DNA from 4 places in the Achromobacter sp. SD115 genome. Region 1 is predicted to be linked to each of the others. Evidence: predicted binding sites of a transcription regulator. Region 1 holds the regulator's gene; each other region holds the start of a gene.
What was found. Region 1 encodes LexA, which represses DNA repair genes until DNA is damaged. Its sites were predicted from a motif close to ACTGTATNNNNATACAGT; they were not measured.

Region 1 (2,201 bases):
CAACACGCTGAACATTCCGCCGGCCCTGCTGGACCGCATGGAAGTGATCCGCCTTTCCGGCTACACCGAGGAAGAGAAGATCCACATCGCCCGCGACCATCTGCTGCCCAAGCTGCTGAAGAACAACGGCGTGAAGGATAGCGAATTGTCGGTCGACGACAGCGCGCTGCGCGACATCGTGCGCTACTACACCCGGGAAGCCGGCGTGCGTGCGCTCGAGCGCGAAGTGGGCAAGATCTGCCGCAAGGTCATCAAGCAATTGCTGACCCAGAACGATCGCGCCAAGGCCGAAGGCAAGACCGTCGAGGTCAAGCCGGTCAATGTCACGGGCGAGAACCTGAGCGATTTCCTGGGCGTGCGCCGCTACACCTTCGGCATGGCCGAAAAGGAAAACCAGATCGGTCAGGTTACCGGCCTGGCCTGGACCGAAGTCGGCGGCGACCTGCTGACGATCGAAGTCGCGGACATGCCGGGCAAGGGCGTCATCCAACGCACCGGTTCGCTGGGCGACGTGATGAAGGAGTCGGTCGAAGCGGCCCGTACGGCGGTGCGTTCCCGCGCCCGCCGCCTGGGTTTCGCCGACAGCGTCTTTGAAAAGCACGACATGCACGTGCACGTGCCGGAAGGCGCGACGCCCAAGGACGGTCCGTCCGCCGGCATCGCGATTACGACGGCCATGGTGTCGGCCTTGTCGCGCATCCCGGTGCGCGCCAATGTCGCCATGACGGGCGAAATCACGTTGCGCGGTGAAGTCCTGCCCATCGGCGGCCTGAAGGAAAAGCTGCTTGCGGCTCACCGTGGCGGCATCAAGACGGTCTTGATTCCGGAAGAAAACGTCAAGGATTTGGCGGAGATCCCGGACAACGTCAAGAACCACCTTGAGATCGTGCCGGTGCGCTGGATCGACAAGGTGCTGGAAATGGCTCTGGAGCGCCTGCCGGAGCCCCTGGCCGAGGAAGAGGCCGTCAAGGAACCCCTGGTGGCCAAGCCTGCCGAACCCGGCTCGACCGATCCGGTACTCAAGCACTGATGAACGCCTGGAGGACGCCGCCTGCAGGTGGCGTTTCTCCAAAATAGGGCCTTCAACAAAAAACCCCGCCAAGAAAATCGGCGGGGTTTTTTTTATGCAGTGCGCGGACGCGGAGCGCCAGGGTCTAGTGCAAGGCGTGTGTGCGGATCAGGCCTACGGCAATGCCTTCCAACGCAAAATCCTGGCCGGCTTCGACCACGATGGGTTCGAAGTCTGGGTTTTCGGGCAGGAGTTCGATGTGGCCGTTCTGGCGCTGCAGGCGCTTGACCGTGACGTCGTCGCCCAGGCGGGCCACCACGATCTGGCCGTTGCGGGCCTCCGAGGCTTTTTTTACTGCGAGCAGATCGCCTTCCAGGATGCCGGCGTCGCGCATGCTCATGCCGCGGACCTTGAGCAGGTAGTCGGGCGCCTGGGCGAACAGGTTGGGGTCCACGCCCACTTCGCGTTCGACATGTTCGGCGGCCAGGATGGGGCTGCCTGCGGCGACGCGGCCGACCAGGGGCAACAGCAATTGCGCTAAACCCGGCATCGGCAGCGAGCTCTGCGTGGAGGCAGGGGAGGCGTCTTTCAGGCGGATGCCGCGGGAGGCGCCCGCCGTCAGTTCGATGGCGCCCTTGCGCGCCAACGCCTTGAGGTGATCTTCCGCTGCATTGGGGGAACGGAAACCCAGGGCCAGGGCGATTTCGGCGCGTGTCGGCGGGAAGCCGGTACGTGCGACGGTCTGCCTGATGAGGTCCAGGATTTGTTGTTGGCGATCAGTGAGTTTGCTGGCCATGGCGATGATCCGGTGCTAGCGGACTGTACATATATACAGCGCCATTCTGGGGGACGCAGCGCAAAAAAGCAAGCCGGCCCGAGCCAAAAGAAAAGGCCGGCCCAAGCCAAAAGAAACTGCCGGCTCGAGCCAAAAGAAAAACGGGACCCGAAGGTCCCGTTCCTGGCGGCAGGCCCGGACGGGCCTGCGCACGGCAAGCGGCCTTAAAGCACTGCTGCGATGCCCTTGGCGACCTTGTCGATGTTGCCGCTGTTCAGCGCGGCGACGCAGATGCGGCCGCTGGACACGGCGTAGACGCCATGCTCTTCGCGCAGGCGGTCCACTTGCGCGGCGGTCAGGCCCGAGTACGAGAACATGCCGCGCTGCTGCAGCACGAAGCTGAAGTCCTGCTTGCCG
Region 2 (2,201 bases), on a different contig from region 1:
CGACACGCCCGGCTGGATCTGGAGCGTGGCCTTCCTGGCCCTGACCTTCGGCCTGAACGCCTTTTCCGCGCGCAGCTTCGGCGAGGCCGAATACTGGTTCGCCATCATCAAGGTCGTGGCCGTGCTGTGCTTCATCGGCGTCGGGCTGGCGATGCTGGTCGGCATCATCCACAGCGGCACGCCGGTGGGCCTGGCCAACTGGTCGGTCGGCGACGCGCCCTTCGTGGGCAACGCGGCCACTTGGGTGGGCGTGGCGATGGTGGTGGCCTATTCGTTCCAGGGCACCGAACTGGTGGCCGTGGCCGCCGGCGAATCCGAGAATCCCCGCCGCAACGTACCGCGCGCGATCAACCACGTGTTCTGGCGCATCCTGCTGTTCTACGTGCTGGCCATCCTGATCATCGGCCTGCTGCTGCCCTATACCGACCCGCAACTGCTGCGCAACGAAGTGGAAGACATCGCGGTCAGCCCCTTCACGCTGGTGTTCCAGCACGCAGGGCTGTTGTCGGCGGCCACCGTGATGAACGCGGTGATCCTGACCTCGGTGCTGTCGGCCGGCAATTCCGGCATGTACGCGGCGACGCGGATGCTGTTCAACATGGCGGTGGAAGGCCAGGCGCCCGCCCTGTTCCGGTGCGTCACCCGCAGCGGCGTGCCCCTGTACGCGCTGATGGCCACCGCGCTGCTGGCCTGCCTGTGCCTGTTCAGCCTGGTATACAGCCCCAAGGCCGTCTACATCTGGCTGCTGAACTTCGCCGGCATGACCGAATTCATCGTGTGGCTGAGCATCGCCGTCAGCCATTACCGCTTCCGCCAGGGCTATGTGAAGCACGGCTACGACACCGCCGACCTGCCCTACAAGGCCGGCCTGTTCCCCTTCGGCCCCCTGCTCGCCTTCGTCCTGTGCCTGCTGGTCACGCTGGGCCAGAATTACCAGGCCTTCCTGCAAGACCGCATCGACTGGATCGGCGTGATCTCCACCTACCTGGCGATTCCGCTGTTCCTGGCCTTGTGGATCGGCCACCGGCTGGTGCGCAAGTCGCACTGGATCCGGTACGAGGATATGCGGTTTTATGGGCTGGATCTGGATCGCGCGGCGGGGACGGAGACCTCGGTATCTACCGCGGAGAACGCCCGGGCTTGACCGTGGATCCGCGTGTCTGAAGCGACTAAAATCGCACTCAACACGGCCCACCCCTCTGCATCGAAAGGTGTACGGGTGGGTTTTCTTTTGGGCCACGGCGTTACCGGCGCAAAACTATTCGCGGCACGCTCCGCCCCTTTTAACTACTGTATATACATACAGCTATAATGACGCATCGGCCACTACCCCGGTTCCTGCCATCCAGGAACCGATTGCCATGCAGTCCCCAGAACGTATCCATCCCGCGTTGTGGCGCGCCACCCAGTTGGCCCAAAGCGCCGCCCGCACCCTGCCCACCGGGCATGCCGCGCTGTCCGCCGAGCTGCCGGACGGCGGCTGGCCGCTGGGTTCCCTGATCGAATTGATGGCCCCGCACCCGGGCATCGGAGAAATCCGCCTGCTGCGTCCGGCCTTGGCCCAACTGGAGACGCGCCGCGCCATCGCCCTGGTGCAGCCGCCGCACGCGCCCCACATCGCCAGCTGGATGAGCTGGCGGCTGGATCCGCGCCAATTGCTCTGGGTGGCGCCGGAAAAACCCGTGGACGCGCTCTGGGCCGCCGAACAGATCCTGAAGAACGGCAGCTGCGGCGCCCTGATCTGCTGGCTGCCCCACGTGCGCCCCGAATCCCTGCGCCGCCTGCACCTGGCCGCCCAGGCCAGCGACCTGCTGTTCATCGCCGTGCGCCCCAGCAGCGCGGCGCAGAACGCCACGCCCGCCCCCTTGCGGCTGGCGCTTGCGCCGGCCGCGGGCGGCCTGTCCGTACACATCCTGAAGCGCCGCGGGCCTGCCTGCGACACCCCCTTATACGTGGGCCTGGACTCCGGCGCCCCCACCCCTGTTTCTCCCCGCCATGCGCCTCTGGATCGCCGCCTTCCTGCGCTGCCTGCCGCTGGACGCACTGCGCCCGCACTGGCCGCTTGAGGGGCAGGCGTTCGCGGTCCTGGAACAGGAACGCGTCGCCGCCCTGACGCCCGCCGCCCGCCGGGCCGGCGTCAAGCCGGGCATGCGCCGCGCCGGCGCGGCCGCCATCGCCCCCGAGGTCGAGCTGCTGCCCCG
Region 3 (2,201 bases), on a different contig from region 1:
TCCACCTTCTGGGCCGAGCGCTGGCGCGCCTGGGCCTGGCGAATGGCCAGTTCGGCCAGCTTCTTGCCGTACTCGACGTTGCTGTGCAGCCACAAATCCAGCGCGCTCTTGGAAAAGCCGCCGACCAGGCGCACGGCGTCGCGGCTGTTCAGGCGTTCCTTGATCTGCCCCTGGAACTGCGGGTCCAGCACCTTGGCCGACAGCACGAAACTGGCGCGTGCGAACACGTCTTCGGGCAGCAGCTTGACGCCCTTGGGCAGCAAGCTGTGCAGTTCGGCGAAACCCTTGACCGCGCCGAACAGGCCTTCGCGCAGGCCCGACTCATGGGTCCCGCCGGCGGGCGTGGGAATCAGGTTCACGTAGGACTCGCGCACGGCGTTGCCGTCCTCGGTCCAGGCCACCACCCACTGGGCGCCCTCGCCTTCGGCGAAGTTCTCGTGGTCGGCGCCGGCGTACTGCTCGCCTTCGAAGAACGGCACCATCAGCTCCGCCCCGGCCAGCGCCTCGGACAGGTAGCCGCGCAGGCCGTCCTGGTACTGCCAGGTCTTGGTGTCGCCGGTCTTCTCATTGACCAGGGATACCTTGACCCCCGGCAGCAGCACGGCCTTGCTGCGCAACAGGTGCGTCAGCTCGCCCAGCGGAATGTTGGGGCTGTCGAAATACTTGGCGTCCGGCCAGACGCGCACGCGGGTGCCGGACTTCTTGCGGCCGCCCTGGTCGTAGGGCGCCAGGGGCTCGGCCACATCGCCGCCCTTGAAGACCAGGCGATTAACAGCGCCGTCGCGCCACACTACCACTTCCAGGCGCGTGGCCAGGGCGTTGGTAACCGACACGCCGACGCCGTGCAGGCCGCCGGAGAAGGCATAGGCGCCGCCGCCCGCCTTGTCGAACTTGCCGCCGGCGTGCAGGCGCGTGAACACCAGCTCCACCACGGGAGCGTGCTCTTCGGGATGCAGGCCGACGGGAATGCCGCGCCCGTCGTCCTCGACGGAAACGCTGCCGTCGATATGCAGCGTGACCTGGATCTGCTTGCCGTAGCCGGCCAAGGCCTCGTCTGCGGCGTTATCAATGACCTCCTGCACGACGTGCAGGGGGTTTTCGGTTCGGGTGTACATGCCCGGGCGCTGGCGCACGGGCTCCAGTCCCTTCAGGACGCGAATGGACGCCTCGGTGTAACGTGGAGTGGCCAAGTTATCCCCAACATCTGTGGAAAAAAACCGACATTTTACGGATAAGCCTAGATTCTGCGCGGCTCCCAGTGGGATGAGCACGACCTGAGCAGCTCCGAATTCGGTAGGATGATGACAGTCACAGCCAGCGCATCGGGGCCACACGGCCCGGATCGCGACAACTGCGCCGCAACATCCTACACAAATCCAGCAACTCCTGTTGTTATTAACAGTGGTATGCCTGTTGTTATTGACAGTGGTATGCTTGAGTCCATCCACAAACAAGAACAACGGCGAGGCGCGTCCCTTTTTACGCGCCTTTTGCTGCCGAACCGAGAATCACCATCATGAGCGACCAAATCAAGAACGTCAGTGACGCCAGCTTCGATGCCGATGTGTTGAAATCCGGCCAGCCGGTGCTGGTGGACTACTGGGCTGCCTGGTGTGGCCCCTGCAAGATGATTGCCCCGATCCTGGAAGAAGTCGCCACGGAATACGCCGGTCGCCTGACGATCGCCAAGCTGAACGTCGACGAAAACCAGGGTACCGCCACCAAGTACGGCATCCGCGGCATTCCTACCCTTATGCTCTTTAAAGACGGCCAAGCCGCCGCCACCAAAGTTGGCGCGCTGTCGAAGTCGCAACTGACCGCATTCCTGGACGGCGCGCTGTAAGCCGCGTGCCGTGAACGAAAGCGCCGCCCTCGGGGCGGCGCTCACTCAATACCGCGTGTGCCCGTCCGTGGCGCGCCGCCAGAACTCTCCTTCACTCTCCCCCAAAATCCCACCGCGATGCACCTCAACGAACTGAAGGCGCTGCACGTCTCGCAGCTGCTGGAAATGGCCGCCGGCCTGGAAATCGAGAACGCCAACCGCCTGCGCAAGCAGGAATTGATGTTCGCCATCATGAAACGGCGCGCCAAGCAAGGCGAGCAGATCTTCGGCGACGGCGTCCTCGAAGTCCTGCCGGACGGCTTCGGCTTCCTGCGCTCGCCCGAGACTTCGTATCTGGCCAGCACGGACGACATCTACA
Region 4 (2,201 bases), on a different contig from region 1:
CGCCAGGGCATAGCCCCCCGGCAGGCATGCGCGGCGGCAGCCGGCGGTCAATCGAACAATGACAACTGGCCTGCGGCCATGGCTTGCAACTGGCGCGCTACGCGCCCGTGCGCGCCGCCGGCTGCGGGCGATACGGCAGGAAAAGGGACCCCTGAAGACGCTTGCGCGCCAACCGGGGATAGGAAATCGGCAACCTTCGACGCAGGCGCGGCGGGAGGCAGGAAACGGTCGCAATCCAGCGCCAGGCGGTGGCGGTTCAAGCCCAGCTTGCGCGTGGCCAGGCTGAAGCGCTGGCGCAACAGATCGGCCCAGACGCCGGTTCCGCGCATGCGCGACCCGAAATTGGGATCGTTGCGGCGGCCGTTGCGCAGGTCTTCGATGCGATGCAGCACGCGCTGAGCGCGGTCGGGGAAATGGGCGTTGAGCCAGTCCTCGAACAGGGTCTTGACCTCCCAGGGCAGGCGCAGCACGGTGTAGCTGGCGTAATGCGCCCCGGCCGCCCTGGACTCCTGGAGGATGTGTTCCATGGACTCGTCGTTGATGAACGGAATGATGGGAGCCACCAGCACGCCCACCGGCACGCCGGCATCGGTCAGGCTGCGCACGGCTTCCAGGCGGCGCCACGGGGCGGCGGCACGCGGCTCCAGCGTGCGGGCCATGCCGGCATCCAGCGTGGTGATGCTCATGTACACCACCACCAGCTTTTGCTCGGCCAGCGCGGCCAGCAGGTCCAGGTCGCGGGCGACCAGCGCGTTCTTGGTGACGATGGTCAGCGGATGACGGGTTTCCAGCATCAGTTCCAGGAGGCCGCGGGTCAGGCGCCATTCGCGTTCGATGGGCTGGTAGGCGTCCGTGGCGGAACCGATGTTGATGGGAGACGGCTTGTAGCCGGGCCGGGCAAGCTCGGCGCGCAGGGCCTGGACCGCATTGGCCTTGGCCACCAGCCGGGTTTCAAAATCCAGCCCGGGAGACAGCCCCAGATAGGAATGGGTGGGCCGGGCATAGCAATAGACGCAGCCATGCTCGCAGCCCCGGTAGGGATTGACCGCCACGTCGAAGGGGATGTCGGGCGAATCGTTGCGCGACAGCATCTTGCGCGCTTCTTCGGCGGTGACCGTGGTTTTGGGGGCGGCGGGCGCGATACGCGCGTCCGGCAGGATGGGAATGACGCGGGCCGCTTGCTTGCCAGCGGCCACTTCGGGAAAATTATCGGGGACGGATTCTACGAAGTCGGCCGGCAGACCAGAGGAAGCCCAGCCGTCGTCGACCTGCACACGGTCATCGCGCTGAAAGCGATGCCGAACATTAGTAACCGCACCCCGACCGCGCAAGGCGGCGGGGGCGGCAGCCGGGGACCCAGAACCGGCGGGAAAAGAATGATCGGTGCGTGCCATGAAAACTACTGTACAAAAACACAGTGGTTTTGACAAGCACCAAAAGCCTTTTCGTAAGACAGCCCCACTTTACCGCAAGACGCCGACGCCGTCCGGACAAATCGATTTCACCAGGCGAGATCGCGCTGAAAGCCGCACCAGCATTGGATCTAGCAAAAAAACAACAGGCTCAGGACGGCCGGAAATCCGTTGTTTTCCGGCCTCTTGCCGTTTATCGCAACATGCCCGCCGCCGCGGTCTGATGCGTGGCCTCATCGATCAGGATGAAGGCGCCCGTCGCAGGCACATCGGCGTACCGGTCGACCGCCAGCGATTCGCGCGTGGTGAGCGTCACGCGTCCGATGTCGTTCATGCGCAGCGTGCCTTCGGTGTTCTCCACTTCCTGCAGTTCGTGGATGTCGCGATGCGACAGCACCGCGCGTATCTTCGCCGAGGTCAGACGCGTGCCCGCCTTCAGCAGATACTTGCGCGCCGGATTCAAGGCCTGCGCATCGAGCCAGCACAACTCCGCTTCGAATTCTCGCGCGACCTGCGCCGGCGCCGACGCATGCACGATCACGTCGCCGCGCGACACGTCCACGTCGCGGTCCAGCACCAGCGTGATCGAGTCGCCCGCCACCGCTTCATCCAGCGCGCGGTCGAAGGCACGCACCTCGCGCACGACCGCGGTCACGCCCGAAGGCTGCACCGCGATTTCATCGCCCGGACGCAGCACGCCGCCGGCGACGCGGCCGGCATAGCCGCGGAAGTCGTCCTTGCGGTTGCCGTCATGGCGCGCCACCCACTGCACCGGAAAGCGCAGCGGCA

Region 2: a site for LexA is predicted at 1,290-1,307, ahead of imuA (translesion DNA synthesis-associated protein ImuA). Genes of this name have one in related genera too.
Region 3: a site for LexA is predicted at 1,386-1,403, ahead of IPU70_RS24615 (DNA topoisomerase IV subunit B). Genes of this name have one in related genera too.
Region 4: a site for LexA is predicted at 1,402-1,419, ahead of IPU70_RS06895 (PA0069 family radical SAM protein). Genes of this name have one in related genera too.

The regions. Positions count from the first base shown of each region.
Region 1 covers NZ_JADIJM010000001.1:356,909-359,109, reverse strand. Annotated here, with positions in the region: gene lon (endopeptidase La) at 1-1,030, shown strand, start outside; gene lexA (transcriptional repressor LexA) at 1,155-1,805, opposite strand; gene IPU70_RS01505 (amino acid aminotransferase) at 2,009-2,201, opposite strand, start outside.
Region 2 covers NZ_JADIJM010000035.1:24,805-27,005, reverse strand. Annotated here, with positions in the region: gene IPU70_RS30825 (amino acid permease) at 1-1,144, shown strand, start outside; gene imuA (translesion DNA synthesis-associated protein ImuA) at 1,362-2,066, shown strand; gene IPU70_RS30815 (DNA polymerase Y family protein) at 1,996-2,201, shown strand, end outside.
Region 3 covers NZ_JADIJM010000020.1:110,621-112,821, forward strand. Annotated here, with positions in the region: gene IPU70_RS24615 (DNA topoisomerase IV subunit B) at 1-1,190, opposite strand, end outside; gene trxA (thioredoxin TrxA) at 1,517-1,843, shown strand; gene rho (transcription termination factor Rho) at 1,961-2,201, shown strand, end outside.
Region 4 covers NZ_JADIJM010000004.1:19,070-21,270, reverse strand. Annotated here, with positions in the region: gene IPU70_RS06895 (PA0069 family radical SAM protein) at 48-1,394, opposite strand; gene IPU70_RS06890 (sulfate adenylyltransferase subunit 1) at 1,606-2,201, opposite strand, start outside.